DNA from 4 places in the Rhodococcus sp. NPDC060086 genome. Region 2 is predicted to be linked to each of the others. Evidence: riboswitches for the same ligand, from Rfam matches in the RefSeq annotation. Region 2 holds a riboswitch; each other region holds the start of a gene.
The links. Region 2 has a riboswitch for cobalamin ahead of ACFWB0_RS22490 (VWA domain-containing protein). Riboswitches for the same ligand answer to the same signal wherever they lie in the genome.
Positions count from the first base shown of each region.

Region 1: another riboswitch for cobalamin. It lies ahead of ACFWB0_RS14605 (ABC transporter substrate-binding protein); the one in region 2 lies ahead of ACFWB0_RS22490 (VWA domain-containing protein).
Region 3: another riboswitch for cobalamin. It lies ahead of ACFWB0_RS02600 (FecCD family ABC transporter permease); the one in region 2 lies ahead of ACFWB0_RS22490 (VWA domain-containing protein).
Region 4: another riboswitch for cobalamin. It lies ahead of ACFWB0_RS21580 (ABC transporter substrate-binding protein); the one in region 2 lies ahead of ACFWB0_RS22490 (VWA domain-containing protein).

Region 1 is NZ_JBHWWZ010000023.1:765-8,376, forward strand. It holds gene ACFWB0_RS14600 (O-succinylhomoserine sulfhydrylase) at 1-978, shown strand, start outside; cobalamin riboswitch at 1,012-1,137, shown strand; gene ACFWB0_RS14605 (ABC transporter substrate-binding protein) at 1,220-2,113, shown strand; gene ACFWB0_RS14610 (FecCD family ABC transporter permease) at 2,173-3,135, shown strand; gene ACFWB0_RS14615 (ABC transporter ATP-binding protein) at 3,132-3,932, shown strand; gene cobU (bifunctional adenosylcobinamide kinase/adenosylcobinamide-phosphate guanylyltransferase) at 3,932-5,266, shown strand; gene ACFWB0_RS14625 (WhiB family transcriptional regulator) at 5,641-5,886, shown strand; gene ACFWB0_RS14630 (HAD-IIA family hydrolase) at 5,953-6,711, opposite strand; gene ACFWB0_RS14635 (sulfite exporter TauE/SafE family protein) at 6,783-7,556, opposite strand.
Region 2 is NZ_JBHWWZ010000057.1:12,748-20,359, reverse strand. It holds gene ACFWB0_RS22500 (cobyrinate a,c-diamide synthase) at 1-233, opposite strand, end outside; gene cobO (cob(I)yrinic acid a,c-diamide adenosyltransferase) at 237-851, opposite strand; gene ACFWB0_RS22490 (VWA domain-containing protein) at 851-2,746, opposite strand; cobalamin riboswitch at 2,780-2,976, opposite strand; gene cbiE (precorrin-6y C5,15-methyltransferase (decarboxylating) subunit CbiE) at 3,017-4,216, shown strand; gene ACFWB0_RS22480 (cobalt-precorrin-4/precorrin-4 C(11)-methyltransferase) at 4,213-4,968, shown strand; gene ACFWB0_RS22475 (mycofactocin-coupled SDR family oxidoreductase) at 4,961-5,797, opposite strand; gene ACFWB0_RS22470 ((2Fe-2S)-binding protein) at 5,799-6,281, opposite strand; gene ACFWB0_RS22465 (FAD binding domain-containing protein) at 6,278-7,165, opposite strand; gene ACFWB0_RS22460 (xanthine dehydrogenase family protein molybdopterin-binding subunit) at 7,162-7,612, opposite strand, start outside.
Region 3 is NZ_JBHWWZ010000002.1:191,667-199,278, reverse strand. It holds gene ACFWB0_RS02635 (maleylpyruvate isomerase family mycothiol-dependent enzyme) at 1-82, opposite strand, end outside; gene ACFWB0_RS02630 (fumarylacetoacetate hydrolase family protein) at 94-915, opposite strand; gene ACFWB0_RS02625 (cupin domain-containing protein) at 921-1,991, opposite strand; gene ACFWB0_RS02620 (IclR family transcriptional regulator) at 2,048-2,920, opposite strand; gene ACFWB0_RS02615 (FAD-dependent monooxygenase) at 2,990-4,186, shown strand; partial or broken gene ACFWB0_RS02610 (FAD-dependent oxidoreductase) at 4,326-5,093, shown strand; gene ACFWB0_RS02605 (SDR family oxidoreductase) at 5,173-5,832, shown strand; cobalamin riboswitch at 5,916-6,117, shown strand; gene ACFWB0_RS02600 (FecCD family ABC transporter permease) at 6,272-7,333, shown strand; gene ACFWB0_RS02595 (ABC transporter ATP-binding protein) at 7,333-7,612, shown strand, end outside.
Region 4 is NZ_JBHWWZ010000052.1:2,805-10,416, forward strand. It holds gene ACFWB0_RS21560 (Rid family hydrolase) at 1-220, opposite strand, end outside; gene ACFWB0_RS21565 (flavin monoamine oxidase family protein) at 246-1,820, opposite strand; gene ACFWB0_RS21570 (APC family permease) at 2,071-3,588, shown strand; gene ACFWB0_RS21575 (IclR family transcriptional regulator) at 3,585-4,328, shown strand; cobalamin riboswitch at 4,363-4,556, shown strand; gene ACFWB0_RS21580 (ABC transporter substrate-binding protein) at 4,608-5,648, shown strand; gene ACFWB0_RS21585 (FecCD family ABC transporter permease) at 5,735-6,697, shown strand; gene ACFWB0_RS21590 (ABC transporter ATP-binding protein) at 6,694-7,470, shown strand; gene ACFWB0_RS21595 (WhiB family transcriptional regulator) at 7,495-7,612, opposite strand, start outside.

The sequences.
Region 1 (7,612 bases), on a different contig from region 2:
TTGCGGCTGCTCGACGGCGCCGAAGCCTGCTACGCCACGGCATCGGGAATGTCCGCGGTGTTCACGGCCCTCGCGGCGCTGCTCGGCAAGGGTGATCGTCTGGTCGCGGCCCGTAGCCTCTTCGGATCGTGCTTCGTGGTGTGCAACGAGATCCTGCCCCGCTGGGGTGTGGAGACGGTGTTCGTCGACGGTGAAGACCTCGATCAGTGGGAGCAGGCGCTGTCGGTGCCCACCACCGCGGTGTTCTTCGAAACCCCGTCGAACCCGATGCAGACTCTCGTCGACGTCCGCAAGGTCTCCGAGATGGCGCACGCAGCAGGCGCAAAGGTGGTGTTGGACAACGTCTTCGCCACCCCGCTGCTGCAGCGCAGCCTCGATCTGGGCGCCGACATCGTCGTGTACTCCGGCACCAAACACATCGACGGTCAGGGCCGGGTGCTCGGCGGCGCGATCCTCGGCCCCCAGGACTACATCGACGGGCCCGTCAAGAACCTCATCCGTCATACCGGTCCGTCACTGAGCCCCTTCAACGCGTGGACGCTCCTCAAGGGCCTCGAAACGATGCCCGTCAGGTTGAATGCCGCGGTCGACTCCGCGTTGCGTCTCGGCAGGTTCCTGGAGTCGAACGACAAGGTGCGCTGGGTCAAGTACCCCTACCTCGAATCGCACCCGCAATACGAGCTCGCGACGTCGCAGATGAGCGGCGGCGGCACGATCCTCACCTTCGAACTCGACGCCCCCGAGGGCGAAGGCAAGAAGCGTGCGTTCGAACTGCTCAACAAGTTGCGCATCGTCGACATCTCCAACAACCTCGGCGACACGAAATCACTCATCACCCACCCCGCGACCACCACCCACCGGGCAATGGGACCGGAGGGGCGCGCCGCGATCGGCCTGTCCGACGGAGTCGTGCGCCTGTCGGTGGGCCTCGAAGATCACGAGGATCTGCTCGAAGACCTGGCGCAGGCGCTCGCCTGACCCGGAAACGCTGTGGGATACGCTGCGGGTGCTCTGCCAGTCGGGCAGGGCGCCCGCAGCGTTTTCGGTGAAGCCGGTGAAAACCCGGAGCTGTCCCGCAACTGTGATCCCGGTTCCACCGGGTAAGCCAGGTCAGCCGGCGCCGCGGACACATACTGGTCCTCGGACGAAGGACGGTATCGTGCCGCAACTCGTCGTTGCAGCCGTGCTGTTTTCGTCCTCCGAGCCACGGAGGATGGCTGTGCCACTCACTTCCCGCAGGTTTCTCACCGCCGGTGTCGCCGCTCTTGCCCTGGTGATCGTCGGCTGCAGTAGCGGTGACGATGCCGCGTCCGACAGCACTGCACCTGCAGAGTCCGGGACGCCGCAGGCCATCGTGTCGCTGAGTCCGACCACCACCGAGATGCTCTACGCGGTCGGTGCGGGCGAGCAGGTGATCGCCGTCGACGACCAGTCCGACTACCCCGAGGGCGTCCCGGTCACCGAACTGTCGGGCTACAACCCCAACGTCGAGGCCATTCTCGGTTACGACCCCGATCTCGTCGTCGCCACCGACGACAACGGCGACCTCGTCGCCGGACTCGGGAATGCCGGCGTCGAGGTCCTGCTTCTTCCCGCTGCCGTCACTCTCGACGACACCTACGCCCAGCTCGAGCAGGTCGGTGCCGCGACCGGCCACGTCGCCGACGCCGCCGAACTCGTCGCGCAGATGCAGACCGAGATCGACGAGATCGTCGCATCCGTGCCCGAGCGTGAGACACCGCTGCGGTACTACCACGAACTGGACAACACGTTCTACAGCGTCACCGACGACACCTACATCGGCGAGATCTACTCGATGCTGGGCCTGACCTCCATCGCGACCGGCGGCGACGGATACCCGCAGCTGTCCTCCGAGTACATCGTCGAGCAGAACCCCGACCTGATCTTCCTCGCCGACTCGCAGTGCTGCGGTGTCACGCCCGAGACGGTCGCCGAACGCGCCGGCTGGGCGGAGCTCACCGCCGTCCGCGACGGGCAGGTCCACGTCCTCGACGAGGACATCGCGAGCCGATGGGGTGCGCGCGTCGTCGACCTCGTGCGTGAACTCGCCGCAATCGTCACCGCCGTTCCCGCGGGCCAGCCTGCGCCGTGATCACCTCGCGTCGCCGCGCACTCGTGTTGGGTGGCGCGGTGATCCTTCTCCTCGCGGCGATGCTCGTCGGGATCCTCGTCGGTCCCGCCGGGCTCACCCCGCGCGGTGTGCTGCTCGACATTCTCGACAAGATTCCGTTCGTCGACGTCGACTCGGGTCTGAACACGCGACAGCAGGCGATCCTGTGGAACATTCGCATGCCCCGGGTTGTGCTCGGTGTGATCGTCGGAGCGATGCTCGCGATCGCCGGCGCCGCCTACCAGGGCGTTTTTCGCAATCCGCTCGCCGACCCGTACCTCCTCGGCGTCTCGAGCGGTGCGGGCCTCGGCGCGACACTCGCAATCGTGGTGGGCGGCGCCGCCGGATTCGCGGGGGTGCCCGTCGCCGCATTCGCGGGTGGGATGCTCGCGGTGGGCGCGACCTACGCGCTCGGACGCACCGTCGGGGGCAGCCGCACCGAAGTCATCATCATCCTCGCCGGTGTGGCGGTCGCGGCGTTCGCGAACGCCATCCAGACGTTCTTCATGCAACTCCACGACGACACCTTGCGTCAGGTGTATTCGTGGATGCTCGGACGCCTGTCCACCGACGGCTGGTCCGACGTGCGGACGGTACTGCCGTACGTCATCGTCTCCATCGTCGTGATCATGCTGCACCGGCGCACCCTCGACGTGATGTCGGTCGGCGACGTCGAAGCCTCCAGCCTCGGCATCAACCCGGCCCGGGTGCGGCTGATCCTCGTGTGCATCGCGACACTCGGCACCGCCGCCGTCGTCTCGGCCAGCGGCCTGATCGGGTTCGTGGGCATCGTCATTCCCCACGCGGTGCGGCTGCTGATCGGCCCGGGACACCGACTGTTGTTGCCGTTGTCGCTGATGATCGGCGCGGCATTCCTCGTGCTCGCCGACGTCCTGGCCCGCACCGTGATGTCGCCGGCCGAACTGCCGATCGGTGTCGTGACCGCAGCGATCGGCGCGCCGTTCTTCCTCGTGGTGCTGCGGCGGAGCCGGGGTGTGGCATGAACGAGGTGATGTGCCGTGGCCTGTGCGCGGAGCGCGGCGGCGTACAGGTGTTGCACGACGTCGAACTCGTCGTCGGCGCGGGGGAGTGGGTGTCGCTCGTGGGTCCCAACGGGTCGGGCAAGACCACGCTGCTGCACGCGCTCGCAGGGTTGGTGCCCGCGGCAGGGGACGTCGAGGTCGCGGGGGTGACCCCTCGGCACTCGGGTCGCCGCGCCGTCGCGCGTGCGGTCGCGTTGATGCCGCAGCGACCGATCGTTCCCGAGGGCGTCACCGTGCGTGAGCTGATCCATCTCGGCCGCACCCCACACATTCCCCGCTTCGGGAGTGAAACCCCGCGCGACCGTGAGATCGTCGAGCGGGTCATCACGAGGCTCGAACTCGACAACTTCGCATCGCGGCTCGCGACCGCGCTGTCGGGTGGAGAACTGCAACGGGTCGTGCTGGCCCGCGCGCTCGCGCAACAACCGCAGGTCCTGTTGCTGGACGAGCCCACCAGCGCCCTGGACATCGGCCATCAGCAGCAGGTGCTCGATCTCGTCGACTCGATGCGACGAGAAGGGGAGTTGACGGTGATTGCGGCCATGCACGATCTGACGTCGGCCAGCCAGTACGGTGAGCGGCTCGTGCTGTTGGACCGAGGGCGGATCGTCGCCGACGGTCTTCCCACGGAAGTCCTCACCGTCGAGCGCATCGCCGACATCTACGGTGCGCGCGTCGAGGTACTCGACCGTCCCGCAGGCCGGGCGGTGCTGCCCTTGCGCGACCACCCCCGACCCGTCGAAGCACAGGAGCCGTGATGGAAGTACTGCTGCTGGGTACCGGAGCTGCGGACGGGTGGCCGAGCCCCTTCTGCCGGTGCGGATCGTGTGTGGACGCGGCGGGCAGGCGCGAGATCCGCGGCCAGACGGCAGCATTGGTCGACGACGTGCTGATGCTCGACTGCGGGCCGGAAGCGCCGCGCGCGGCGGTGCGATTCGGCCGGACCCTCGCGGAGGTGCGCCACATCCTCCTCACCCACGCACACCCGGACCATCTGGGCCCGCAGGCTCTGCTCTTCCGGTCGTGGGTCGAGGCGGGGCATGTCGTCGACGTGATCGGCCCGGCAGATGCCCTCGACGTGTGCCGGCCGTGGGCCGGGCCCGACGATCCGGTCCGGTTCGTGCCGGTGGAGGCGGGCGACGAACTGCCGGTCGGCGAGTACACGGTGCGGGTACTGGCAGCACAACACCGGGTGTTCCGCGACGGCGATGCTGTGCTGTACGACGTCGCCGGACCCGACGGGTCGCGGATCCTGTGGGCCTGCGACACCGGGCCGCTACCCCCGGCCTGGTTCGACACGGTGCGCGGTGCCGCGTTCGATGCGGTGTTCCTCGAGGAGACGTTCGGCGACCGTTCCGAGCTCTCACCAGGGCATCTGGGTCTACCCGAGTTCGCGGAGACCGTCGAGGCCCTGCGGGGGTGTGGCGCCGTGGTGGACTCGACGGATGTCGTCGCGGTGCATCTGGGGCACCACAATCCGCCGATCGAACAGCTTCGGGAACGTGTGCGCAACTGCGGTGCCCGCCTGGGCACCGACGGGGAGGTACTGCGGGTGGGAGCCGGATCGAGAGCGTCGCGGACGCTGGTACTCGGCGGGGTCCGCTCGGGGAAGTCGCGTCACGCCGAGGAACTGTCTGCGGCGTACGGATCGGTGGTGTACGTCGCAACCGGAGGTGTCCGCGAAGGCGACGACGAATGGGCGCACCGTGTCGCGCTGCACCGCGAACGCAGGCCCGGCACGTGGTCGACGATCGAAACCGTCGATGTTGCGGAGATCTTGCGCGAGGCCACGGAGCCGCTGCTGATCGACTGTCTCGGCACGTGGTTGACCGCGCGGCTCGACGTGCACGACGTGTGGAACGGCGGCGACGTGGCGGCCGTCGACGCCGACATCGACGAACTGCTCGACGCATGGAAGGCGTGTCGTGTTCCCGTCGTTGCAGTGAGCAACGAGGTGGGCAGCGGGGTGGTGCCTGCCACCGCGTCCGGGCGGTTGTTCCGTGATCTGCTGGGCCGACTCAACGCGTCGGTTGCGTCCGTGTCGGATTCGGTGACGCTGGTCGTCGCGGGCATCCCTATGCCGTTGCGCTGACACACAACGCGCGCAAATTGGACGTGGGCCACATTTCCTAGTTTCCTGCCTCGAATCGTGGCACACTGGATCCTCGGTGCCAGCGGGCAGAACATGGAGAGGAGGACTCGGATGCGTACCAGGCCAAATGTGTGGAATGGATCGCGATCGATGATCCGACTCCTCGACCATGAAGTCGAAAAGTCCGGTCGACCAACCGGATTCAGCTGCTGACACCCCGATTCCCGGGGTGTGTGCGCCCCGGGTTGCCAGTCGCCTCACCGTGACACCCCGGGCCGTTCACACGTCGAGAATGTGCAATCCAGAAGGACTCGAGTCCCCGCTGCCTGCGTGGGACACACCTGTGCCGCGACGGCCCGGAAGGAGACAGACCGATGACCATGACTTTGGCAGACCTGCTTGCTCCCACCTACGACGCTCCCGACTGGGACGTCGCCGCATGCCGCGGTGACGCCCACCCCGACCGATGGTTTCCGGACCCGAGCGAAGACTTCGACTACGCCGCACGCGTGTGCGCCCGTTGCCCGATCCTCGATTCCTGCCGCACCTATGCTTCCGAAGACAAGCAGTCCGGCGTGTGGGGTGGCCACGAGTACCGTCGCGGCAAGATCATTCGCTGACGCTGCTGTTCGTGTACGCAGCGCTCGAGTGAAAAGGCTTGACCCGGGACACCGTTCACGTTCGCGTCAGAACGGATTGCCGGTTCGGCCCACCAGATCGGCGACCGAGTCGATGATCCGCGTCGGACGGTAGGGATACAGTTCCACCGACGCGTGGGTGCTGATTCCGGTGAGTACAAGCAATGTTTGGAGCCCGGCTTCGAGGCCGCAGACGATGTCGGTGTCCATCCGATCGCCGATCATCAGAGTGTGCTCCGAGTGCGCACCGATCGCCCGGAGCGCTGATCGCATCATCAGGGCGTTGGGCTTGCCGATGAAGTACGGGTCGCGGCCGGTGGCGCGGGTGATCAGCGCGGCGACCGAACCGGTCGCGGGGAGCGACCCTCCGGGTGACGGACCCGTCGGGTCAGGATTCGTCGCGATGAACCGGGAACCACGTTCGACGAGCCGGATCGCGGTCGTGATCGCCTCGAACGAGTAGGTTCGGGTCTCGCCGAGCACCACATAGTCCGGGTCGCTATCGGTCAGTACGTAGCCGATGTCGTGCAGTGCGGTCGTGAGTCCGGATTCGCCGACGACATACGCACTGCCGCCGGGTCGTTGATTCGCGAGGAACGTCGCGGTGGCCAGGGCCGAGGTCCAGATGGATTCCGCAGGCACGTCGAGGCCTGTCCTCAGGAGCCGCGCCCTCAGGTCGCGCGGAGTGCGAATCGAATTGTTGGTGAGCACCATGAACGGAATCTCGTTCGTCCGGAGCTCCTCGAGGAACGCGTCGGCTCCGGGGATGAGGGCGTCCTCGTGTACGAGGACGCCGTCCATGTCCATGAGGTAGTTCCAGACCGGTGCGGTGGCAGGGGCGTCATCCGAACTCACCCGCACAGTCTCTCACCGGAACGTCAGGCGAGGAGCCGGTACAGACCGATCAGGCCGACCACGACGATCACTGTGCGCAGCGCGACGGGCGACAGGCGCCGGCCGTAGTGGGAGCCGAGCCACCCGCCGATCAGTGATCCCACTGCGATCAGCGCCGCGATGGTCCAGTTGATCCGATCGAATGCTACGAGGATGTACATCGTCGCGGCGACGACATTGACGATCAGTGACAGCAGGTTCTTCGCCGCGTTCTGTCGTTGGATGTGGTCGTGCAGAAGCGCACCGAACAGGCCCATCAGCAGGATTCCCTGGGCCGCCGTGAAGTAGCCGCCGTAGATGCCCACCGCGAAGGTGCCCACGATCAGCACTGTCATCCGGACGGGGCCGAGAGCGCCGTCCGCGTCGCCTCCGGCCCGCGCGAGCACCCACTTCTGAATCTTCGGCTGAAATACGACGAGCAGCAGCGCGAGGATCAGCAGCACCGGCACGATCGTCTCGAACACGGTTTCCGGCAGCGTCAACAACAGCCACGCGCCGAGGATGGCTCCGACGAAGGATGCGGGGATCTGCCAGCGTAGCCGCGGCCATTGGCCCCGCAGTTCCTTCCGATATCCCCAGGTTCCCGATATCCCACCTGCAATCAGGCCGATCGCGTTGGACATCGTCGCGGTCACGGGCGGTACACCGAAGGCGATCAACGTGGGGAACGTGATGAGTGTGCCGGAGCCGACGAGCGAATTGATTGCGCCGGCCCCGAGCCCGGCGAGGGCGACGAGGAACAGTTCGAGCGGAGTCACCGAGCGGAGTCTACGGCTCGTCGAAACCGGCGTTGTGTTCGATATCCGGTACCGAA
Region 2 (7,612 bases):
TCGTCGCCGACGAGGTGCGGATCGAGGTTGCGTCCGGGGCGGCCTGTCGCGAGTGCGTGATACCCGGGGTCGATGTAATCAGGGCCGATCTTGTGCCCCGACACGATGTGCCCGGCGCGACGCAAGGCAGCCATGAGACCTGTTGCCACGGTAGTCTTTCCGTGTCCGGACGCCGGTGCGGCAACGACGAAGCGCGGAATGGCTACCACGCTGCACCCTCTACCATGCTGCATCCTCTACCATTCGATGCCCCTCTGGCCCTTCTGCCCCGCATCCATCGGATGCTTGATCTTCGTCATCTCGGTCACCAGATCGGCGACCTCGATCAGCTTGGGGTCGGCGCGGCGCCCGGTGATCATCACGTGTTGGTGCCCGGTCCGCGACGTCAACGTCTGCACGACCTCGTCGACGTCGATCCAACCCCACTTGATGGGATACGTGAACTCGTCGAGGACGTACAGGCCGTGTTGCTCGGCGGCGAGGCGTCGCTGGATCTCACGCCACCCCGCGAGCGCGTCGGCGGCGTGGTCCTCGTCGCTGCCTTCTTTGCGCGACCACGACCAGCCCGAGCCCATCTTGTGCCACTCGATGGCGCCGCCCGTGCCGCGCTCGTCGTGCAGCTCACCGAGGGTTTCGAACGCCGTCTGCTCACCGAGCCGCCACTTCGCGGACTTGACGAACTGGAACACCGCGACCGACCAGCCCTGATTCCAGCCGCGCAACGCCAACCCGAACGCGGCGGTGGATTTGCCCTTGCCGTCGCCCGTGTTGACCATCAGCAGCGGCCGGTTGCGGCGCTGGCGGGTGGTGAGCCCGTCGTTCGGTACGACCTCGGGTTGTCCCTTCGGCATCAGGCTGCCCTTCCACGCACGATCGAGGTGAGGGCATCGGCATGAACCTCGCCCACCTGCACATATTCGGCGCCGAGCCGGTCGGCGAGCTGCGCCGCGAGCCCCATCCGGAAGCGACCGGTCTCGGAGTCGACGACCACCGCCGCGACTCCCTGGGCAGCGAGGACGTCGGCGGCTTGGAGCGAGCGGGCGACCGCGTCGGCACCCGAGGTCGCGCGCCCGTCGGTGACGACGACGAGCAGCGCCCGCCGATCCGGGTCGCGCAACCGATGCCGGCGGAGGGTCTCGGCGGCCTCGGCCAGGCCCTCCGCGAGGGGAGTGCGGCCACCGGCGGGAAGCTCCCGTAGGCGCGCCGCCGCGATGTCGACCGAGTTCGTCGGGGGCAGTACGAGGGTCGCGTCGTCGCCGCGGAAAGTTACGAGACCGACCGTGTCGCGACGTCGGTACGCGTCGAGCAGCAGCGAAAGGATCGCGGTCTTGACCTGCGTCATCCGCTGCTTCGCTGCCATCGAACCGGACGCGTCGACGCACAGCAGCACGAGGTTCGCTTCCCGCCCTTCGACGACCTTGCGTCGCACCTGCCACCCGTCCGAACCGAGGGCGCTGGCGCGGATGGTGGCGGGCAGGTGGACGGGGCCGCTGTCGCCCGCACGATCGCCGACGGTGCGCCCGATGGTGGTTGCCGCCTTCGACCGGCGACCCGCGACACCACGCCCGGTGCGGTCGACGGAGAACAGTCGTGTCCGGTACGGATCGGCCGGCGCATCCACCGAGGTCGGGGCGCTGCCACTCGAGCCGGACGCTGAGTCTGCCGGGGAGTCTTCCGGGTCGGGCGCGCCGCCACCGTCGGGGTCGTCGTCGGGATCGAGGTCGGGATCAGGCTGCGAATCGGGACGATTCAGCAATTCGTCGAGCAGATCATCATCGGTATCGGGATTGTCGAACGGGTTGCGGCGCCGCCGATGCGGCAACGCGAGTTTCGCGGCCACGGCCACGTCCTCGCGGGTCACCTCGTCACGACCGGCCCACGCCGCATGTGCGACCGCGGTCTTGGCGGTGACGAGATCGGCGCGCATGCCGTCGACGTCGAACGCCGCGCAGATCTCGGCGATCGACACCAGGGCAGCGTCGCTCAGGCGCACCGCCGACACGCGGTCGCGCGCTGCAGCGATCCGCCGGGACAACTCGGCCTCGGCCTGCGCCCACTGCGCGACGAACGATTCAGGATCCGCGTCGAATGCCATTCGGCGACGCACGATCTCGACGCGCAACTGCGGGTCGCGTGGAGCCGCGACGTCGACGGCGAGACCGAACCGGTCGAGAAGTTGCGGGCGAAGCTCGCCTTCCTCCGGGTTCATGGTGCCCACCAGGACGAACGAGGCGGCGTGGCCGACGGACACCCCGTCGCGCTCCACCGTGGACCGACCCATGGCGGCAGCGTCGAGCAGCAGATCCACCAGGTGGTCGTGCAGCAGATTCACCTCGTCCACGTACAGGACTCCGCGATGAGCGAGGGCGAGCAGACCGGGTTCGTATTCGGCAGTTCGGGCAGACAGGGCCTTGCCCAGATGCAGCGACCCGGTGACCCGGTCTTCGCTCGCGCCGACGGGGAACTCCACGAGCCGTGCCGGCCGGAGGTGCGACTGCGCGTCGACCGGATGAGGGCCGTCGGGGCAGTGCGGGTCGGGGAAGGACGGGTCGCACGCGAACCGGCAGGCCTCGACCTCCGCGACCTGCGGCAACAGTGCTGCTTGCGCGCGAACCATGGTCGATTTGGCGGTGCCCTTCTCGCCGCGCACCAGCACTCCGCCGATCGACGGCGACACCGCGCACAACGTCAGGGCCAGCGACAGGTCGTCGGAACCGACGACCGCGCTGAACGGATACACGAGCATTCCAACCTCCACAGGCTCCCGCTGGGATGTCCACTTCGGCAACTGTTCGAAGGCCGGTATTCGGACTTCCCGGTCGAGCGTCGTGCGATCACCTTCCCGGACCTGACGGTCCAGTGGTTGCGCTCACGCGCATGATCGACGACTCCCGGGTCACCGCAGCGGGCCTGCGCCGGATTCTCACCGGCTTCCCGATTATCCCTGTGAAGGGCACCTTCGAGTGTCTTGCCGCGGACGAGTCTAGCCACACGTCCTGAGTTAGGGTTCACGGCCATGGGTTCACGGATCACGGTCGTCGGTATCGGCGCCGACGGGTGGAGCAGTGTGTCGGCGATCGGCCGGGAGCGCGTGCTCGCTGCCGGCACGCTCCTCGGCGGCGCACGACACCTCTCGATGATCCCGCCGACCGACGCGGTCCGCGAGCCGTGGCCGTCCCCGCTGCTGAGCGGTCTCGACGACCTGCTGGCCCGGCATACCGGGATGGTCGTGGCACTCGCGTCCGGCGACCCGCTGACCTCGGGTATCGGCTCGACCCTCATCCGCAGGCTCGGCCGCGACGCCGTCGAGGTGATCCCCACGGTGTCATCGGTGACTCTCGCCAGAGCCCGCATGGGGTGGGCCGCCGAGGAATGCGACACGGTCACCCTCGTCGGACGCGACGTCGACGCCCTGCGCCGTTATCTGACGCGCGGCCGACGCCTGATCGTGCTGACCTCGACGTCGTCGAGCCTCGGCGAGATCGCGCGGCTGCTCGTGGAGGAGGGGTTCGCGGATGCCGCAGTGACGGTGCTCGCTGACCTGGGCGGTGAAGAGAATCGAATCGACGGCACAGCAATCACTTTCGTGGGCTCTCTCGCCCCGGAACTCAGTCTCCTGTGCATCGAGTGCGTCGGGGCGGAAGGGCTGTCCACGGCCCCCGGACTCCCGGACGAGTGCTTCGAGAACGACGGTCAGCTCAGTAAGCGCCCGATCCGGGCAGCCGCGGTATGCGCACTCGCGCCGCGGCCGGGAGAACTGCTGTGGGACGTGGGTGCCGGTGCCGGATCCGTCGGCATCGAGTGGGCCCGAACGGATCCGCGCTGCCGCACCATCGCGATCGAGAAGGACCCGACTCGCGCCGACGCGATCGCGCGCAACGCGGCCAGGCTCGGTGTGCCGTCGCTGACGATCGTGAGAGGTGGTGCACCCGAGTCGCTCTCCGAACTGGATACCCCCGACGCGATCTTCGTCGGAGGTGGTGGGAGTCGGGACGGTGTGCTGGACACCTGCTGGGAGGCACTGCGACCGGGTGGTCGCCTCGTCGTGCATTCGGTGACCCTCGAGACCGAGGCCGTGCTCGTGCAGTGGTGGAAGAAATATGGAGGCGAGCTGTCGCGGTTGTCCGTCGAACAGGCCTCATCGATAGGAACATTCACCGGCTGGCAGTCGCTGCGACCGGTGGTGCAATGGAATGTCGTGAAAGGCGAAAAATGACAGTACATTTCGTGGGATCAGGCCCAGGCGCTGTAGATTTGTTGACGCTGCGCGCCGTCGGCCTGCTCCGCGCCGCTCCGGTCGTGCTGTACGCGGGTACCTATCTCGACGCCGAGATCCTCGCGCACTGCAACGACGACGCCGAACTCATCGACACCCAGCATCTCGACCTCGATCGGATCACCGCGCACCTCGTCGACGCCGACCGTCGCGGACTCGACGCGGTGCGATTGTGCTCCGGCGACCCGTCGCTGTACTCGGCGCTGACCGAGCAGACCCGGCGCCTCGACGCCGAGGGCGTGGCCTGGGACGTCACGCCGGGTGTCCCGGCCTACGCCGCTGCCGCGGCGACCCTCGGCACCGAACTGACCGTGCCGGAACTCGTGCAAACGGTCGTGCTCACCCGTACGCAGGCGAGGTCGACGTCGATGCCCGACACCGAGGCGCTCACTCGGGTGGCGGGGCTGAAGGCGAGCCTGGTGCTGCATCTGGCGATCACCCGGATACGCGTGCTCGCAGCCGAACTCGCCGAGACCTACGGTCCGGACTGTCCGGCGGCGGTGGTGGCATTCGCGTCGCGCCCGAATCAGATCGTGCTGCGCGGCACGCTCGCCGACATCGCAGACCAGGTCGAGGCTGCGAAGTTGAAGCACACCGCGGTGATCCTCGTCGGGCGTGCCCTCGGTGTCCGGGACACACCCGACGTGGCGTGCTCACATCTCTACGATCCGGCGCGCGACCGGTCTATTTGAGCATCGCGCCGGCGTCGACCGGCAGCGAGACGCCGGTGATGAAGCGCGATTCGTCGGACGCGAGGAACAGCACCGCGTTGCTGATGTCGATCGCGTCGACCCACGGGGTCGGCAGCACATGCATCATCTGCGACAGCGGAGCGAAATCGTCCTTCGTCGGGTGCTCGAGATCGGGACGGAACATCTTGAACGTCGGCTCGTTGAGAAGCATCGGGGTACTCACCTGCGTCGGGCAGATGGCGTTGACGCGGATGCTCTCCTCGCCGAGCTCCATCGCCAGAGTGCGCATGATGCCGATCATGCCGTGCTTGGCGGAGACATAGTGCCCGACACTGGGCAGTGCCCGCAGGCCACCGACCGAGCTGGTGAGGATGACCGAACCACCGTTGCCTGCTTCACGCATGTGCGGCACCGCGACGCGGGTCGTGATCCACACACCGGTGAGGTTGACGTCGATCATGTCGCGCCAGCCTTTCTCGTCGAGCGCATCGAGGCGATCGCCCGAGCTCGCGAGTCCCGCATTGGCGCAGATGATGTCCAGGCGCCCGAACTGCGCGACACCGTCGTCGACGATGGCCTGCATCGCGGCCATGTCGCGGACGTCGGCCTGAGCGGCGTAGATCTTGCCGCCCGCCTTCTCGACCAGCGACACGGTCTCCTCGAGATCTTCGGGCGTCGACATCGGGATCGGCACCCCGTCGAGCTGCTTGCAGACGTCGACCGCGATGATGTTGGCGCCTTCTTCGGCCAATCTCACTGCGTGACTGCGCCCTTGGCCACGTGCTGCGCCCGTGATGAAGGCGACCTTCCCCTCGACCCGTCCCGTCATGTCATTCCCCTGTGCTCGTGGTGGACGCGGCAGACTTCACTGCCGCGATGATTCCCTGATACCCGGTGCATCGACAGATGTTTCCGGACAGTGCTTCCCGGATCTCACTGTCGGTCGGCGACGGGTTCTCCTCCAGAAATGCCGTCGCCGATATGATGAACCCGGGTGTGCAGAAACCGCATTGCAGACCGTGATGGTCACGGAATGCGGCCTGGACCGGCGAGAGCGTCCCGTCGTCGGACGCCATAGCTTCGATGGTGGTGACCTCGGCGCCGTCGGCCTGGACCGCGAAGACGAGGCAGGCACGCACCGCCTCCCCGTCGAGCAGGACCGTGCACGCACCGCACACGCCGTGTTCGCAGCCGAGATGCGTTCCGGTGAGGCCGCAGTCGACCCGGAGGTAGTCGGCGAGAGTCAAACGCGGCGGCACCGAGTGGCGACGCGAACTCCCGTTGACACGAACTTCGATGTCTACATTGGTCATGCGGAACCCTCCTGAGTGGTTGCCTCGTCCACCGCACGACGCCACGCACGTGCTGCGATCGTCGCTCCCACCCGACGGCGGTAGGCAGCGGGGCCGTGCAGGTCGTCCGAGACCGTGTCGAGGGAGTCCAGTGCGCTCCGCCCGACCTCGTCGGCCTCGATCTCGCGGATGTTCCGTCCGAGGAGTTCCGACTCGACCGCGGTGGCGCGGACGGGTGTCGGAGCCACACCGAACAGCGTGATCGCGCAACGGTCGAGTGTCGACGCCGCGTCGAGGCGGATCGCGATCGCTGCCCCGGCGAGTGCGAAGTCGCCGGTACGGCGGGCGAATTCCTCGATCGCGAAACCACACCGGCCGGTCCACGTCGGAAAGTTCACGCCGGTGAGCAGTTCGTCGGCTTCGAGATCGGTGGTCCACATGCCGGTGAAGAACTCCGAGGCCGGAATGGTGCGCCGGCCCCGGGGCGACAGTGCCTCGATGTCGGCGTCGAGTGCCAGTGCGACCGCAGGGTATTCGGCTGCGCCGTCGCCGTGGGCGATCGAGCCTCCCAGGGTGCCGCGGTTGCGGATCTGGAAGTGGCCGATCAACGGTGTCGCGCGGGCCAGCAGCGGAACTGCGGTCGCGAGCTCGGCGGAGCGCCCGACCGTCGAGTGCGTCGTGCCCGCACCGATCCACACCGCGTCGCCGCGCTGTTCGATGCCGCGTAGCTCTGCGGGTTTGCGCAGGTCCACAAGGTGATCGAACACGGCGAGACGCAGGTTGAGCATCGGCATCAGGCTCTGTCCGCCCGCGATGAACTTGGCTTCGTCGCCCAGCTCGGCGATCAGCGCGACCGCATCGGCTGCGGTGTCGGGTGCGTGATAATCGAACGCCGAGGGTTTCATGCCTTCACCGCCTGCACTTCGTCGAGCATCTTGATGATCGTGGCGGGGGACAAGGGCAAGCTGCTCACTTCCACTCCGAAGGGTGCCAAGGCGTCGGCAACGGCGTTGACCACGGCGGGGGACGCTCCGATCGCGCCGCCTTCACCGACGCCCTTGTATCCGCCGGGCCCGGCGCTGGGCGACTCGACGTGCCCGATCTCGATGTCGGGGACGGTGTCGGTAGTGGGGAGCAGGTAGTCCATGAACGTCGTGGTCACGGGGTTGCCGTCGTCGTCGTATGACAGGTGCTCGTACAGTGCGCCGCCGATTCCCTGGACGGTGCCACCGTAGATCTGGCCCTCGACGATGTCGGGGTTGATCATCGGACCGCAGTCCTCCCCGACGATGAAGCGGAGGATCTTCACGGCCCCGGTCTCGATGTCGACCTCGCACGTGCAGACGTGGGTG
Region 3 (7,612 bases), on a different contig from region 2:
CCGCGAGCCGCTGCGACAGAAATGCCGTGCCGCGCCGGGCGATCAGCAGACGCTCGGAGAGTTCGAGATCGTTGAATCCCACGCCCGGTTCTCCTATTTGATGATCGTCTTGTTCTTGACGGTGCCGAGACCCTCGATGGTGACCTCGACGGTCTCGCCGTTCTGGATGTACCGCGCGGGCTTGCGGGCATGGCCGACGCCACCGGTGGTGCCGGTGATGATGACGTCGCCGGGCTGCAGCGTGACGATGTGCGAGATGTAGTCGACGAGCTTGGCCGGGGTGAACACCAGGTCCTGGGTGTTCGAGGACTGCATGACCTCGCCTTCGAGGATCGTCTCGATCTTGGTGCCGAGCGTGTAGTCGGTGTCGAGGAACGGCCCGAAACCGCTGCTCTTCTCGAAGGTCTTGCCCTGATCCCACTGCAGCGTGCGGTACTGGTAATCGCGCATCGTGTAGTCGTTGATGACCGAGTAGCCCGCGATGTAGTCGGAAGCGTTGTCCTCGCTGACCTGATACGCCTGCTTGCCGATGACAACAGCGAGCTCCGCTTCCCAATCGAGCTGCGCGCCTGCGTATTCGGGCACAATCACGTCGTCGTAGGGGCCGGTGAGGGCTTCCTTGAACTTCGAGAACAGGGTCGGGAACTCGGGGAGGTCGCGGCCCATCTCCGAGATGTGCGTTGCGTAGTTCAGGCCCACGCACACGATCTTGCCGGGGCTGGGCACCACGGGTGCGTAGTCGGCGTTCGCGAGGTCGACGGTCTTACCCGAAGCCTTCTCGGCAACGGACTTCCAGTCTGCATCGTCGAGCAGCGCGGACAGGTCGGCATAACCGTCGATCACGGTTGCGGCCGAGTCGCTGTCGACCCTCACGGCAGCGGTCGTGCCATCGAGGCGGAGAGTGGCGAGTCGCATGAGTTTCAGGCTCCTTCGGAGATGATTGTGCGGTTGAAGTGGAGACGTTCCACTATCGGTGCGTCCGAGAACGCGAACAGGTCGACGCCGTTGTCGGTCTCGAGCGACCACTCCGTCCAGGACGGCACCACGATCATGTCGCCCTTGGTGACATCGTGGCTCAGATCGCCGAGGTGGAAGCGGCCCTGGCCCTCGAAGACCTGGAACACCACGGAACCGACATCGCGGCGCTTCCGCGTGTGCGCGCCGGCGCGGAGGCGGTGGAATTCGGCGCGGATCGTCGGCATGACGTCGCCGCCGGTCGTGGGGTTGGTGTAGCGGATGGCGGCGTGGCCGGGTTCCGGTGTCGCGGCGTAGCCCTCGTCCTCGAGTGCGAGCTGTTCATCGAGAGCGCGGTCGGTGTGGGCCCAGCGGTAGCACGCGATCGGTGAGCTGGTCTTGCGGTCGAGTCCGACGAGCGGACGCAGACCCGGGTGCGCCCACAGCCGCTCGGAGCGGGAGATATCCGGGGTGCTCTCGTCGGTCACCCCGTCGGAGCCGAATTCGAAGAACCCGGTGTCGGTGTAGTGGACGAACGGAATGTCGAGACCGTCGATCCATGCCATCGGCTGATCCGTCTCGTTGTGGTGACCGTGGAAGTTCCACCCGGGGGTCAGCAGGAAGTCGCCGCGGCGCATCGCGACCGGGTCGCCGTTGACGACGGTCCACACGCCCTCGCCCTCCACGACGAAGCGGAAGGCGTTCTGCGAGTGGCGGTGCTCGGGCGCGGTTTCCTTCGGCCCGAGGTACTGGATCGCTGCCCACAGGGTGGGGGTGACGTACGGGACGCCGCCGAGGCCGGGGTTCGCCAGTGCGATAGCGCGACGTTCACCGCCGCGACCGACCGGCACGAGATCGCCGGCGCGCTGGGCGAGCGGGTACAGCGTCGACCACTTCCAGACGAACGGCACAGCCTTGGAGGCCGGCGCCATCGGCATCAGGTCGCCGAGCTGCGTCCACAGCGGATTGAGGTTCTCGGTGGCGAAGTCGTCGTAGAGCTTCTGGACCTCGGGGTCGATGGGTTCGGTGGCGGTCATTGTTCTCCTCGTCACGCGTGCAGCACATGTCCGGCGTGCACCCAACGTATGTCCGGTCACTCCTGCAGTGGAATAGATTTCTGCTCTCCAGAATGAAAGAACTCGGTGGGCTCGATGCCCGCGACGTCCACCTGGAGACCCCGAACAGCGGCGTGCACCTGGTTGACCAGCTGCCCTCGCAGATGCGTCCGGTACCGGTTGATCGGTATCGCCGCCGTGAGTGCTCCGATCGCCCGACCGCTGCCGTTGCGGATTGCAACGCCGAGCGCCGCGACGCCTTCCTCCGTGTTCTCGACGTTCACGGCGAACCCCAGCTTGCGCGCAGCATCGAGCTCGTGGACGAACATCTCGAACTCCCCGATCGCCATCCTCCGGTCGGTCTCGTATGCGGGAGATCGACCTCGATCGATGTGCGGTTCGTCGGCCGGTCGCAGATACAACTGTTCGAGAACCGTGCGCGGCTGCTCGGCCAGTAGGATCCGGCCGCCTGCTGTGAGCTCGGCCGGAAGCACCTGACCCTGCCGATCGCCCACCCGAAGGATCGATTCCGTCTCCGCCGTCCACAGGAATCGCGCCTGCGACCCGACTCGGATGACGAGGTTGATCGTTTCGCCTGCCAGCGAAGCGAGCGCCTCCATATGCGGCCTGCTGAGCTCGGTGAACTCGCGGGTCCACCCCTGCCGCGCAGGCCCTACCCCCATTGCAGGCCCCGGATGGTAGATCCGCTTCTCGTCCTGCACCGCAAACCCGCGGTAGACCAGCATGGCGAGCAGACGATGCGCGGTCGACGGCGCCGTGCCGAGCTCGTCGGCGGCGTCCTTCAATCGCAGGGCGCCCACATCGCGCAGCATTTGCAGTAGGCGAAGTGCGTTGTCGACCGACTCCAAGGCGTAGGTGGGTCGCTCGATCCGACCCGGTTTCTTCTGCATAGCAGAACTCTATTGCACCACATTGCACCGCACACCGAAGGTGGAGAAATACACAACCGAAGGAGTCTCATGTCCGATCTGAAGGACGCCCGGGTACTCATTGCCGGTGGCGGCATCGGCGGCGTCGCCAATGCTCTCGCGTTGGCGCTCAAAGGCGCGGAGGTCACACTCTTCGAGCGTGCCCCCGAATTCGGTGAGGTCGGCGCCGGCCTTCAAATCGGACCGCACGGTAGCCGCATCCTCCAATCGCTCGGCGTCTACGACGAGGTGATCTCCAAGGGCGTCCTGCCCAAGAACCTCGTCTTCCGCGATGCCGTCACCTCCGAGATCCTGACCAAGGTCGATCTCGGGCGCGAGTACCAAGAGCACTACGGCGGCGTGTACTTCGTGGTTCACCGCTCCGACCTGCATTCCGTGCTCGTGGAGGCTGCTCGCAAGGCCGGCGCAGACCTGCGCGTCAATTCCTCCGTGAACGACGTGGTGACCGAGGGCGACCGGGTACGCGTCATCCTCGAGGACGGCTCCGAGCACGTCGGTGACGTCGCTCTCGGCATGGACGGCCTGCACTCGCGTCTGCGCCCGAAACTTCACGACGACAAGCCCGTCGGCTCAGGCTACGTCGCCTTCCGCGGTACTTTCCCCATGAACGAGGTTCCCCTCGAGGAAGAGATCGAGGACGTCGTCGGCTACATCGGCCCGCGCTGTCACTTCATCCAGTACCCGCTGCGGGGCGGCGAGATGCTCAATCAGGTCGCGGTCTTCCAATCACCCGCGTTCCTGCGCGGCGAAGAGAAGTGGGGAAGCCCGGACGAGCTGGCTCACGCCTACGACCACTGCCACGACTCGGTCAAGGAAGCCCTGAAGTACCTGTGGACCGACCGCTGGTGGCCGATGTTCGACCGCGACCCGGTCGACGACTGGGTCGACGGCCGCATGATCCTGCTCGGCGACGCCGCCCACCCGCCGCTGCAGTATCTGGCATCTGGCGCGGTCATGGCCCTCGAGGACGCCAGGTGCCTGGCCGACTACGCTGCTGAGGGCCTTCGCGGCGACGCACAGAACTGGCCGAAGATCCTGCGCGACGTGAACGCCGAGCGCGCACCGCGGTGCAACCGCATCCTCACTGTCGGTCGCATGTGGGGCGATCTGTGGCACCTCGACGGCGCAGGTCGTGAAGCGCGCAACGAGTTGTTCCGCACCCGCGACACGTCGAGCTACAAATACACCGACTGGCTCTGGGGTTACAGCTCCGACCACAAGGGCTGAGTCCGCGGCGTCGCCGAAAGATGGCCGATCGAGGGCAGCGCGTTGTCGTCCATGCGTCCCACTCTGGGATCTTCCCCTGGTGGAGGCGCAAGTCCTGCATCGTCTGGATGCCCTGTATCGACGCGAATAGAGTGTCGCCATGAGTACGCTGCGCGTCGCCGTTGTCGGCGGCGGGATCATCGGCGCCGCCACGGCACGCCGCCTTGCAGTGCTGGACCACGACGTCACCCTGTTCGAGAAGGAGTCGTCACTCGCAGCGCACCAGACCGGTCACAACAGCGGTGTGGTGCAAGCAGGCCTGTAATACACCCTGGGGGGCTTGAAGGCTCGCCTGTGTCGGCGCGGTGTCGATCTGCTGGAGAAATTCGTTGCGGAGAAGGGCATCCCGTACGACGACTGCGAAAAGCTCGTCGTCGCGTTGGACGAGTCCGAACTCGATCGACTCGACGCAATCGAGGCTCGTGCGACCGCCAACGGAGTCCCGGCCATCCGGCGAATCGGTGCCGACGAGATCACGGCGATCGAGCCGCACGCCGTGGGCATCTCCGCGCTGCATTCACCGCAGACCGCGATCATCGACTACGCCGCAGTCAGCCGCGCGCTCGCCGACGAGGTGACGGATGCGGGCGACTACCGCCTGCTGAAACCCGCGGCCGCCTCGAAGATTCGTGGCCTGATCCATCCGGTGCCCGACCCTCGCTACCCGTTCCTCGGGGTGCATCTGACGAAGCGTATCGACGGTGAAGTCATGTTGGGGCCCAACGCATTTCTCTCGCCCGGACGCGAGACCTACGGTGGAATCCACGGCTCGTGGCGCGACCTGCGCAATGCACCCTCCCCCGGAGCCACGTCGTCGATGGCGATCGCCGAGCATCTCGTCGACGCGGCACTCGAACGGCTGCGCTGACGTGGTTCGGACACACGGACCCGGGCAGGCAGGCATGCTGGGAGGCGGCACTGATCCCGAATACCAAGGAGCACCCGACATGGCACGCATCGCACTCTTCGGCGGACACGGCAAGGTCGCACTCCATCTCGAGCGATTGCTTGCCGACGCCGGCCACGAGACCAGTGCGTTCATCCGCAACCCCGACCACGCCGACGACGTACGAGCGGCAGGTGCCACACCGGTCGTCGCCGACGTCGAACAACTCGACATCACGGCGCTCGCCGAACTGCTGCGGGGGCACGACGCGGTGGTGTGGTCTGCAGGCGCCGGCGGCGGCGACCCCGCCCGCACGTATTCCGTGGACCGCGATGCAGCGATCGAGTCGATGACGGCCGCGCAGGAAGCGGGCGTGCGCCGGTACGTGATGGTGTCGTACTTCGGGGCTCGGCCGGATCACGGCGTACCGGAGGACAACAATTTCCATCCCTACGCCGAGGCGAAGGCCGCCGCCGATGCGCATCTGCGGGGCACCGATCTCGAATGGACGATTCTGGGGCCGAGCGCGCTGACGTTGGACCCGCCCACCGGGCAGATCGAGATCGGTGGCCAGGGCGCGAGCGACACGGGGCAGGTGTCGCGCGCCGATGTCGCTGCCGTCGTCGCTGCGGTGCTCGAACGTCCCGAGACCGCGGGTCGTACCATCGAATTCAACAACGGCGATACCCCGATCACCGAGGCGCTCGACGCGCTGCTCTGACGAGCAGTCACCGGCGTGACAATGGCCGTGGGCTCGGAATCTCGCACAGGGGATCCGAACTCACGGCCATTGTCACGCCTGTGTTACGTTCTCCACGAGTCAGACGCAACCCTGACGCAGATCATGCGTCGGAAACGCAAAGGGAATCCGGTGAGAATCCGGAGCTGTCGCGCAGCGGTGAAGGTGACCGACAGGGCACGTGCCACTGGACCGGAAACGGTCTGGGAAGGCGTCCTGTCGGAACGATCCTGAGTCCGAAAACCTGCTGGCTCGCCGAATCACAGACTCGGGCCTCGCGATTGGGCCCCTGATACGAGAGAACGAACGATGCACCCCCAGATCAGTTACCTTGCCATGCCCATTCATGCCCCCATCTCCGCGCCGGGGGTCCCTCTCACTCCTCCATCGGGAATCGAATCGACCCCGTCGGGCAGCTGAGGTGCTCGAGGTCGCGAAATCGCCGCGACCCACTCGGGTTCCGGCGATCCCGCTCCTGGTCTTCCTCGGCGTCTCCGTAGTTGCCAGCGGATTCCTGTCGCTGACCTTCGGGTCCGAGCCGGTGCCTTTCTCCGCCACGTGGGACGTCGTGCGAGCCCACTTCACCGGCGGTGTAGGTCCTGATCCGGTGTACGACACGATCATCTGGGAACTGCGAGCTCCACGTATTCTGATGGCGCTGATCGTCGGCGCCGGTCTGGCCATGGCCGGCGCCGCGATGCAGACTTTGGTGCGAAACCCCCTCGCCGATCCATATCTTCTGGGGATCTCGGCAGGTGCCGGCGTCGGGGCCACACTCGTCATCATGTTCGGCGTGCTGACCACACTCGGCGTGTGGGCCCTGTCGTTGGGCGCACTGCTCGGCGCTATGGTGGCCGGCGCCGCAGTCTTCGGCGTCTCCATGGCACAGGGCGGATTGACACCACTTCGGCTGATTCTGACCGGTGTGGTCATGGCTTCGGCGTTCTCATCCGTCTCCAGTTTTCTGGTGTTCCTCAGCGACGACCGAGATGCCGTTCGCTCGGTCCTGCATTGGACGCTCGGAAGCGTTGCGGGCTCGATGTGGAAACAGATTCTTCCTGCACTGCTTGTCGTAGTCGCGTCCGCCGTCATTCTGTTCGCGATCCACTCGTGGCTCGATGCGCTGGCGAGCGGACCGGACGTTGCCAGAGCGCTCGGCGTGCCCGTCCAGAAGCTTCGGCTCGGACTTTTCGCATTGTCGTCGATCCTGGTGGGTGTGTTGGTCTCGGTGTCCGGTGGCATCGGATTCGTCGGCCTGATCATGCCGCATCTCGCCAGGCTCCTGGTAGGTGCGCGCCACCGGGTCGTTCTCCCGGTCGCTGCGCTCGGCGGCGCGCTGTTCCTGCTGTGGATCGATATCGCAGCGCGGGTGCTGCTGAGCCCGGAGGAACTCCCCCTCGGCGTGATGACCGGCCTCGTGGGGGCGCCGGTGTTCCTCTTCCTGCTAGGACGGCGACACTACAGCTTCTCGGACGGTGACTGATGCATATCCAGATGCGAAACATCGGCTGCCGGATCGCCGGAACGGACATTCTGTCGGGCATCGACCTCGACTTTCCGGACGGCGCGATGATCGCCCTGGTGGGAATCAACGGAAGCGGCAAGTCGACGCTGCTCCGGACCCTCGCAGGCTTGCGCGCTCCGGCCGAGGGAACCATCACCATCGACGGCCAGGACCTCTATTCCCTTCCACCTCGTGCGCGGGCCAGAACGATCGCCTATGTCGGTCAGGAGGAGACACCGCCTCAGGATCTACTGCTCG
Region 4 (7,612 bases), on a different contig from region 2:
CGAGACCGCTGGACTTGTAGACGGTCGCGCCGGAACTGATTGTCACGCCCTCGGCAATCATCGGGTTCGTCTCACCGGGTGGGATCACCGCCTGAGCGGCCGCGGTGGTCTCGCTGGGCGCAGCACTGTCGTCACTCTCGGACGAGCAGGCGGTCAGGACGACGGCAGCAGTTGCGAGGCTCGCGGCCAGTGTTGCAGTACGGAAGGTGTTGCGCTTCATGACTTCTCCTGAAGGTCGGTGGTTGTCAGGCCGCTGCGACGCGCTGGTGCAGCGCGGTGACGACGTCGCGGGCGGAAGTGAACGCGCCGTGCTGCCACGCGATCGCGTTCGAGAGATGGTCGCCGGCGAAGTAGATTCGGTCGACAGGCTTCAGCAGCAGCTCGTACTCGGGGGTGGCGCTGTCGCCGTGCCCGTAGCTCGATCCCTTCCAGCTCATCCAGGCCCCTTCGGAGTACTTCATCCGGCGCCAGCTTCCGGAGAACGAGGAGGCGATGTCGCGGCCGTACTTGTCGCCGTGGATCGTCATGCCCTCGGCGACCGCCTTCGCCAGACGTTGTTCGTGAGTGAGGGACTCGAAGGCGAGGTGCCGTCGGCCGCTGGTGTAGTACCCGACGACGACACCGCGGTCCGAGCCGTAGTGGTCGTACGGGAACATGATCTGGCTGATGTCCTTGTCGGTGTTCGATGCCCCGCCGTAGATGCGGTCCTCGGTTTCCCACCAGCGGCGGGTGTACTCGATTCCGAGTTTGCCGCCGGAGGCGGGCACGGCCGCGGTCAGGGCGTTCAGGACATCGGCGGGCAGGTTGTTGTCGAAGCGCCCGATCAGGTTCGGCGGGACCGTGCAGATGCAGTAGTCGGCGGTGATCGACTTGCGCGAACCGTTCTGCGTGTAGGCCACGGTGACCCCCTCGGGGACGTTCTTCATCGACGTCACCTCCGCACCGAACTGGATCTTGTCGGCGCCGATCTTCTCCTGGAATGCGTAATAGATGCGGTCCATGCCGCCGACCGGCGTCATCATGATCGTGGCCTGGTCGTAACCGAACTCGAAGCTGATGTTGCGGCCGAGTCCGGAGCGGATGACATCGGGCATCGCGAACGGCTCGGTCCTGGTGCCGAAGTTCAGGCCGGCGCCGGGCTCGTCGGAGAACCCGCGACGCGACGACCCGATGTAGCGTCCGTCGCTGGACAGATCGCCGAAATCGCTGAGGAACTCCGACAGTGCGTCCTTGTCGTCGGGGGACAACACGTCGTCCAGTGCGCCTCTCGACGCCGCCTTGTGCAGCAGCTCCGACATGTAGCCGAAGGTGTCGGCTTTCGCGGCGCGATACTGGACCGACTGCCCCGAGAGTGGGGTGTCGCTCTGATAGTTGACGAGCGTGTTCGCGTTCTGGTTGCCGAACGGCTGGATCTCCACGCCGAGTTCGTGGCAGTAATCGAGGGCGATGTGACTCTGCGGAATGCGCGTGGCACCGAGGTTGTAGTAGTGCCCATCGGCGAACGTGCAGGTCTGGGTCTGTCCACCGATCTCGGTTTCCGTGGTGCCGCCTCGCACCGAGTAGACGCGCCCACCCGGCCGGGTGCGTGCCTCGAGGACCGTCACGTCGTAGCCGGCCTTACCGAGTTCGTAGGCTGTGCACAGGCCCGCGGGTCCGCCACCGAGTACGACCACGGACTGCGAGCCGGGTGCCTTTCCGATGAGGTCGCCCATCGCGGGAGCCTGAAACCGGCTGGGGGCTCCCACCGCCGGCGCGAGACCGAGTGTGGACATCGCCCCGTAGGCCAGCCCGACGCCGCCGGTCATGCCCAGGCCTCGCATGAATGATCTTCTGGTGACGCTCACTTCGTGTCTCCCATCGCCCTGTTGCTGTCGGGACCAATCGTGGAGTGGACGTGATTCCGGATCGATACGGCGACGCAACGGTTACGCGGCGGCGAGTGGGAACGATCGGACGGCGGCTTCTCACTCGGATCGGCGACGCACGACTCACGCCCGAAACACTCGGGAAACACATTGTGGCTAGGTTCTGCGAGGCCGGTGTCGAGCTCACCGGAAAGAGGGAGGTGTCATGACCGAGACATCTGCATTGGCGGATGCCATCGCGCGGTCGTTCGCGTCTCGAGAACCTCGGCATGCCGCCGTCTCGCCCCTCCATGCGCTCGGCCGCAGACAGCTGTCGGGTTGGGAGGTTCTCGCTCAATCCGTCGCCACCACAGCGCCGGCAGCCTCCATGGTGCTGCTGCCCCTCACGATGCTGACCCACCAGGCGCTGGCCTCGGGTCTGATCGCGATTGTCGTGGCGACGGTCTTCGTCACGATGATCGCCTGGTGCACCACACAGTTCACTCGGCGGATGGTCGCGTCCGGGGGCTTCTACGCGTTCGTCGCGAAGGGCCTCGGTACACGCGCTGCTCTGGCCGCCGGCATAGCGATGGCTGTGAAGTATCTGGTCAGTGGAGCGTTGAGTCTGTATTCCGGCGGGCTGGCGGTGATCACCATCGCGGCCCTGTGCGGGATCGAGATCCGTGGTCCCGCGACCCTCGCGGTATACCTGGTGATCGCTGCGGTGATTCTTGTCGCGCTGCTGCGCGGTGTTCGGTTCGCGGCACTCGCGATCCTCGTGATCGAGGTCTGCTCACTGGTTTTCATCATCGGGCTGATGATGGTGTCCGGTGTGGAATCGACGCCACTGCAACCGCTTCCTGAGGGCGGCTCCGGAATGTGGCTTCCCGTCGTCCTCGCTGCCCTGTTCGCCTTGGCCGGCTTCGAGAGTGCGACGTTCATCGGACCCGAAGCGCGGCGCCCGATGGTCACCGTCACCCGTACTGTGCTCGCCACTCCGATCATCTGCGGAACCCTGTTCGTATTCGCCGGATGGGCCGCCTGGAGCGGGCACGCCGACACCCTGGTCGGGGCATACCTGCACGGCACGTCGACCGGTGTGAACCCGGCGGTGGTTGCGTTGCTGCACATCGGGATGTGCTGCTCGTGGCTTGCCTCCTCGATGGCCTCGTCGAATGCCGCATCGAGACTGCTGTATTCGATGGGCGTCGAAGGTGTCCTGCCCAGAGCGTTCGGGGTGGTGCACAGCGGATTGCGCACTCCGTGTGTTGCGCTCGTCGCTGCAGTGTCGGTCCTCGCGCTCGTCGCGTCGGCTCTTGCCGCAGTCGGCGCCAGACCGGACTGGATCAACGTCACGTTGCGCGTCGCACTGCTGATCGCCTATGTCCTGGTAGCAGCCTCGGCGGTGGCGTTCCTCTCCCGGATCCGGGAGTCGACGCCGGCGATCGCCCGGATAGGTTGCCTCGGAGCCGCTATCGGCGTCGCGGCGATCGGATTCATCGTCGCGGATCACATACTGGACGGCCGGTTCGCAGGACTCGTCGCCGTCGTTGCTGTTCCGGTGAGTGCGACGCTCTGGTATCGATATCTGAGCCGTGCGCGCCCGGCGAGTCTCGCCGCTGTCGGGATATTCGACAGTCCCGGTTCGGAAGACGTGCTCCCCGGTTCGGGCGCATTCGCCGAGAACGCTCGAGGCGACATGGCTCTCGTCGGTGTCGACCATCCGGGTGCGGAGCAGCGATGAGTGTCGGCTCGGGAGGGCATGAGCCGCGAGCCGTTCAACGCGCCCTCGCGATGCTCGAGGCCGTCGCCACTCTCGGTGCGGGCGCGTCGGCGCGAGACATCGCGACACTGACCGGCACCCCGCCTGCGACCGCATACCGGCTCCTCAACCTCCTCGTGGCCGACGGGTATCTCGTGCGTGTGGAGGACCTATCGGGTTTCGCGCTCGGGTGCCGGATCCGCGAACTCGCCTCTGCCGCGCCCGATCCGTTGCAACACGTCGACTCGGGCCCCGTCGTCGAAGAGTTGCGGAGCCGGACTCGGTACGGCATCTACCTCGCCTCCTACAGCGGTGGGCGAGTACACCTGGTGGATCGCGACCCCGACCACGAACTGCCCGGCGAATCGACGTGGACGACGCACCTGCATGCGTCGGCGATCGGCAAGTTGCTTCTGGCGCAGCGGCCCGAACTGATCGGCACCGGCCGACTTCGCCGCGTCACCGAGCGCACCAAGATCGAGCCGTCGGAACTGGCGGCGGAACTGCGGGGCGTCCAGGATTCGGATGCTGCGTACGAGGTCGACGAGAGTCGTATCGGGCGGACCGCACTCGCCGTGCCCGTGCGTTCGAGCGACGGACGACTCACCGGAGCGTTGACGGCCACAGGACGCACCGGAAGGCTCGACGTGAATGATTCGGACGTCTGGGAGCTGCTGCGGTCGTACGCCTCTTTGCTTCGGGAGTCACGAGCCGTCCTCTGATCACGAGCGGACCGAGGTGGACGAGGCATCCACGTGTTCGGAGGCCGAGGCCGGTCTTGTACTGTTCGAACCGACGTAGGGAACACCGGTGCGAATCCGGGGCTGTCCCGCAACTGTCACCGAGGAGCGATTCCCCAATTCATGGTCACGGCCCGCACGGGTTGGAAGGCCGGGGGAGAGCGTCGATCCGGGAGCCAGGACACCTGCGCCGACCGAGGCAACACCACGAGGATGGACATGAACACTCCGATATTCGCCGCCCGCACGGGGCGGCCCACAATGCTGCGTGTCGGTGTCGCACTCATCGCTGCGGCGATGACCGTGGCAGGTTGCTCGTCGAGCGACACCGAGACCGATACCACCGAGCAGGACATCACCGCGTCGTCGACGTCGAACTACCCGCTGAGCATCGAAAACTGCGGGCGCACCGTCACGATCGATGGGCCTCCCCGGCGGGCTGTGTCGCTCAACCAGGGGTCGACGGAGATCCTGCTGTCGCTCGGCCTGGCCGACCGCATGGTCGGCACCGCGACCTGGACCGACCCGGTGCGCGAGAACCTCGCGGCCGAGAACGAGAAGGTCCCGCGCCTCGCCGACAACAATCCTTCCTTCGAGGTCGTGCTCGACACCGAACCCGACTTCGTGTCGGCTTCCTTCGGGGGCACCCTCGGCGAGGGCGGAGTCGCGACATCGGAGCAGTTCGAGCAGATCGGGGTCCCGTCGTACCTGTCGCCCACCGACTGCGACGGCAAGGACGACGACAGCGTCAACTCCGACGGCAACCGCACCGAACCCCTGACGATGGAGTCGGTGTACAAGGAGATCCGCGAACTCGCCGCGATCTTCGACGTAGCCGAGCGTGGAGAAGATTTCGTCGCCGAACTCGAGCAGCGGTACGAGGTCGCTGCGGGCGAGATCGATGCCTCCGGAGCGTCGCTCGCGTACTGGTTCGCCGACACCGCCACCCCGTACGTTGCGGGCTGCTGCGGATCATCGGGCATCATCACCGACTCCGTCGGTGCGAAGAACGTGTTCGACGACACCACGAACGAGTGGCCGCAGGTGAGCTGGGAATCGATCCTCGACCGTGATCCCACGGCACTGGTGCTCGGCGATCTGAGCCGGCGCAGCATCGCGGGCGACGCACTCGACAGCAAGATCGAATTCCTCGAATCGAATCCGGTCACCCAGCGTCTGACAGCTGTGCAGAACCAGCGGTACATCGTCGTCAACGGTGCCGACATGAACCCGTCGATCCGCACGATCGACGGGATCGAGAAGGTGGCCGGCGCTCTGCGCGAGTGGAACCTCGCGGGTTGATGGTGTCGGCGACGAAAGACCGGTCGCCTGCCGAACGTACCCCGGTCGCAGCGGTCGTCGTCGTGGTCGGGCTCGCGGTACTGGCGATGTCGATCGCTGCGACGGTCACGATCGGCCCCGCCGAACTCTCTGTGTCGGACGTGTACGCGGTCATCTTCGATCGGATCGGTCTGGCGGACAGTTCGGTGAGCGCGATCCGCGAAGGGATCGTGTGGGAGTTGCGACTGCCGCGGACCCTGCTGGCCGCGGTGTGCGGAGCGGGTCTCGCGGTGTGCGGTGTGATCATGCAGTCGTTGCTGCGCAACCCGCTGGCGGATCCGTTCGTCCTGGGTATCTCGTCCGGCGCATCGACCGGCGCTGTGATGGTCGCGGTGCTGGGTATCGGCGGCGGTGCCGTGTCGCTGTCGAGTGGTGCGTTCCTGGGTGCGCTTGCGTCGTTCGCGCTCGTGCTGCTGCTCGCCACCGGCGCAGGGGGCGGGACCTCACGTGTCGTACTGGCGGGTGTTGCAGGAACACAACTGTTCTCGGCGTTGACATCGTTCATCGTCATCTCGTCTGCCGATGCCGAGCGCACCCGTGGGGTGCTTTTCTGGTTGCTGGGGTCGCTGTCCGGCGCTACGTGGAGTGACGTCGCCCTGTGCGGTGCCGTGTGCGGGCTGGGCATCGTGGTGTGCATGCTCCGGGCGTCCGCGCTCGATGCGTTCACCTTCGGCTCGTCGACCGCCGCGACGCTCGGGATCTCGGTGGGACGCACCCGGCTGATGTTCCTGTTGGTGACCGCTCTGATCACCGCCGTGCTGGTCAGCGCCGCGGGAGCGATCGGGTTCGTCGGTCTCGTCCTACCGCACGCCGCACGATTCCTGGTGGGCCCCCGGCACAGTCACCTCGTACCCGTCACCGCTGTGGTGGGTGCGGTGTTCATGGTGTGGGTGGATGCGGTGGCCCGCACCGTGTTCGCACCGCAGGAGATACCGGTGGGTGTGGTGACCGCTCTGATCGGTGTGCCGGCCTTTGCGCTGATCCTGTTCCGTACGAGGAGTACGCCGTGACACTGTCCGTGCAGTCGCTGCGATGGAGCCGCGGTGGGAATCTCGTCATCGACGACGTGACGATCGATCCCGTGCAGGGCGAGACGATCGGGCTGCTCGGACCGAACGGCTCGGGCAAGTCGTCGCTGCTGCGCCTGCTCGCCGGCATCGATCGTCCCGACCGAGGCGCGGTGACTCTCGACGGAACCGACATCGGCAGTCTCGGTCGCAGGGATCTCGCGCGCAGGGTCGCGATGGTCGGTCAGCACGCGCACACCGAAGTCGACATCCGGGTACGAGATGTTGTGAGGCTCGGTCGAATTCCGCACTCCGACGTCTTCGGACGTGACGAGGGCGGAACGGACGCCATCGAGCGCGCGCTCGCGGTGACGGGGATGGTCGAGTTCGCCGACCGGCTGTGGCGCTCGATGTCGGGTGGAGAGCGGCAGCGAGCGCAGATCGCCCGCGCCCTCGCGCAGGAACCCGAGGAACTGCTACTGGACGAGCCGACGAACCATCTCGACATCCAGCATCAGCTCGACATCCTCGAACGGGTCGCGGCGCTGCCGGTCACCAGCTACGTGGCGCTACACGATCTCAATCTCGCGGCGATGTTCTGCGACCGGGTCGTGGTGCTCTCGCATGGTCGTATCGTTGCGCACGGCACTCCGTCCGCGGCACTGACCGCAGACCTGATCGAGAAGGTCTACGGGGTGCACGCGACGGTAACGGTCGACGACGGGGCGCCTGCGATCCGCTATCGCAGGTTGCGCAGCTCCGTTGCCCGTGCGTGATTCTGGTAGTCCTGGATGTCGAGATCACGCACGGGTGAGTGATTTTCTTTCCCGTTCCGAGGTGCCACCCCAGATCCCGAACTGTTCGCCGGTGTCGACCGCGTACCGCAGGCACTCGTCGACGACGGAGCAACCGGAGCAG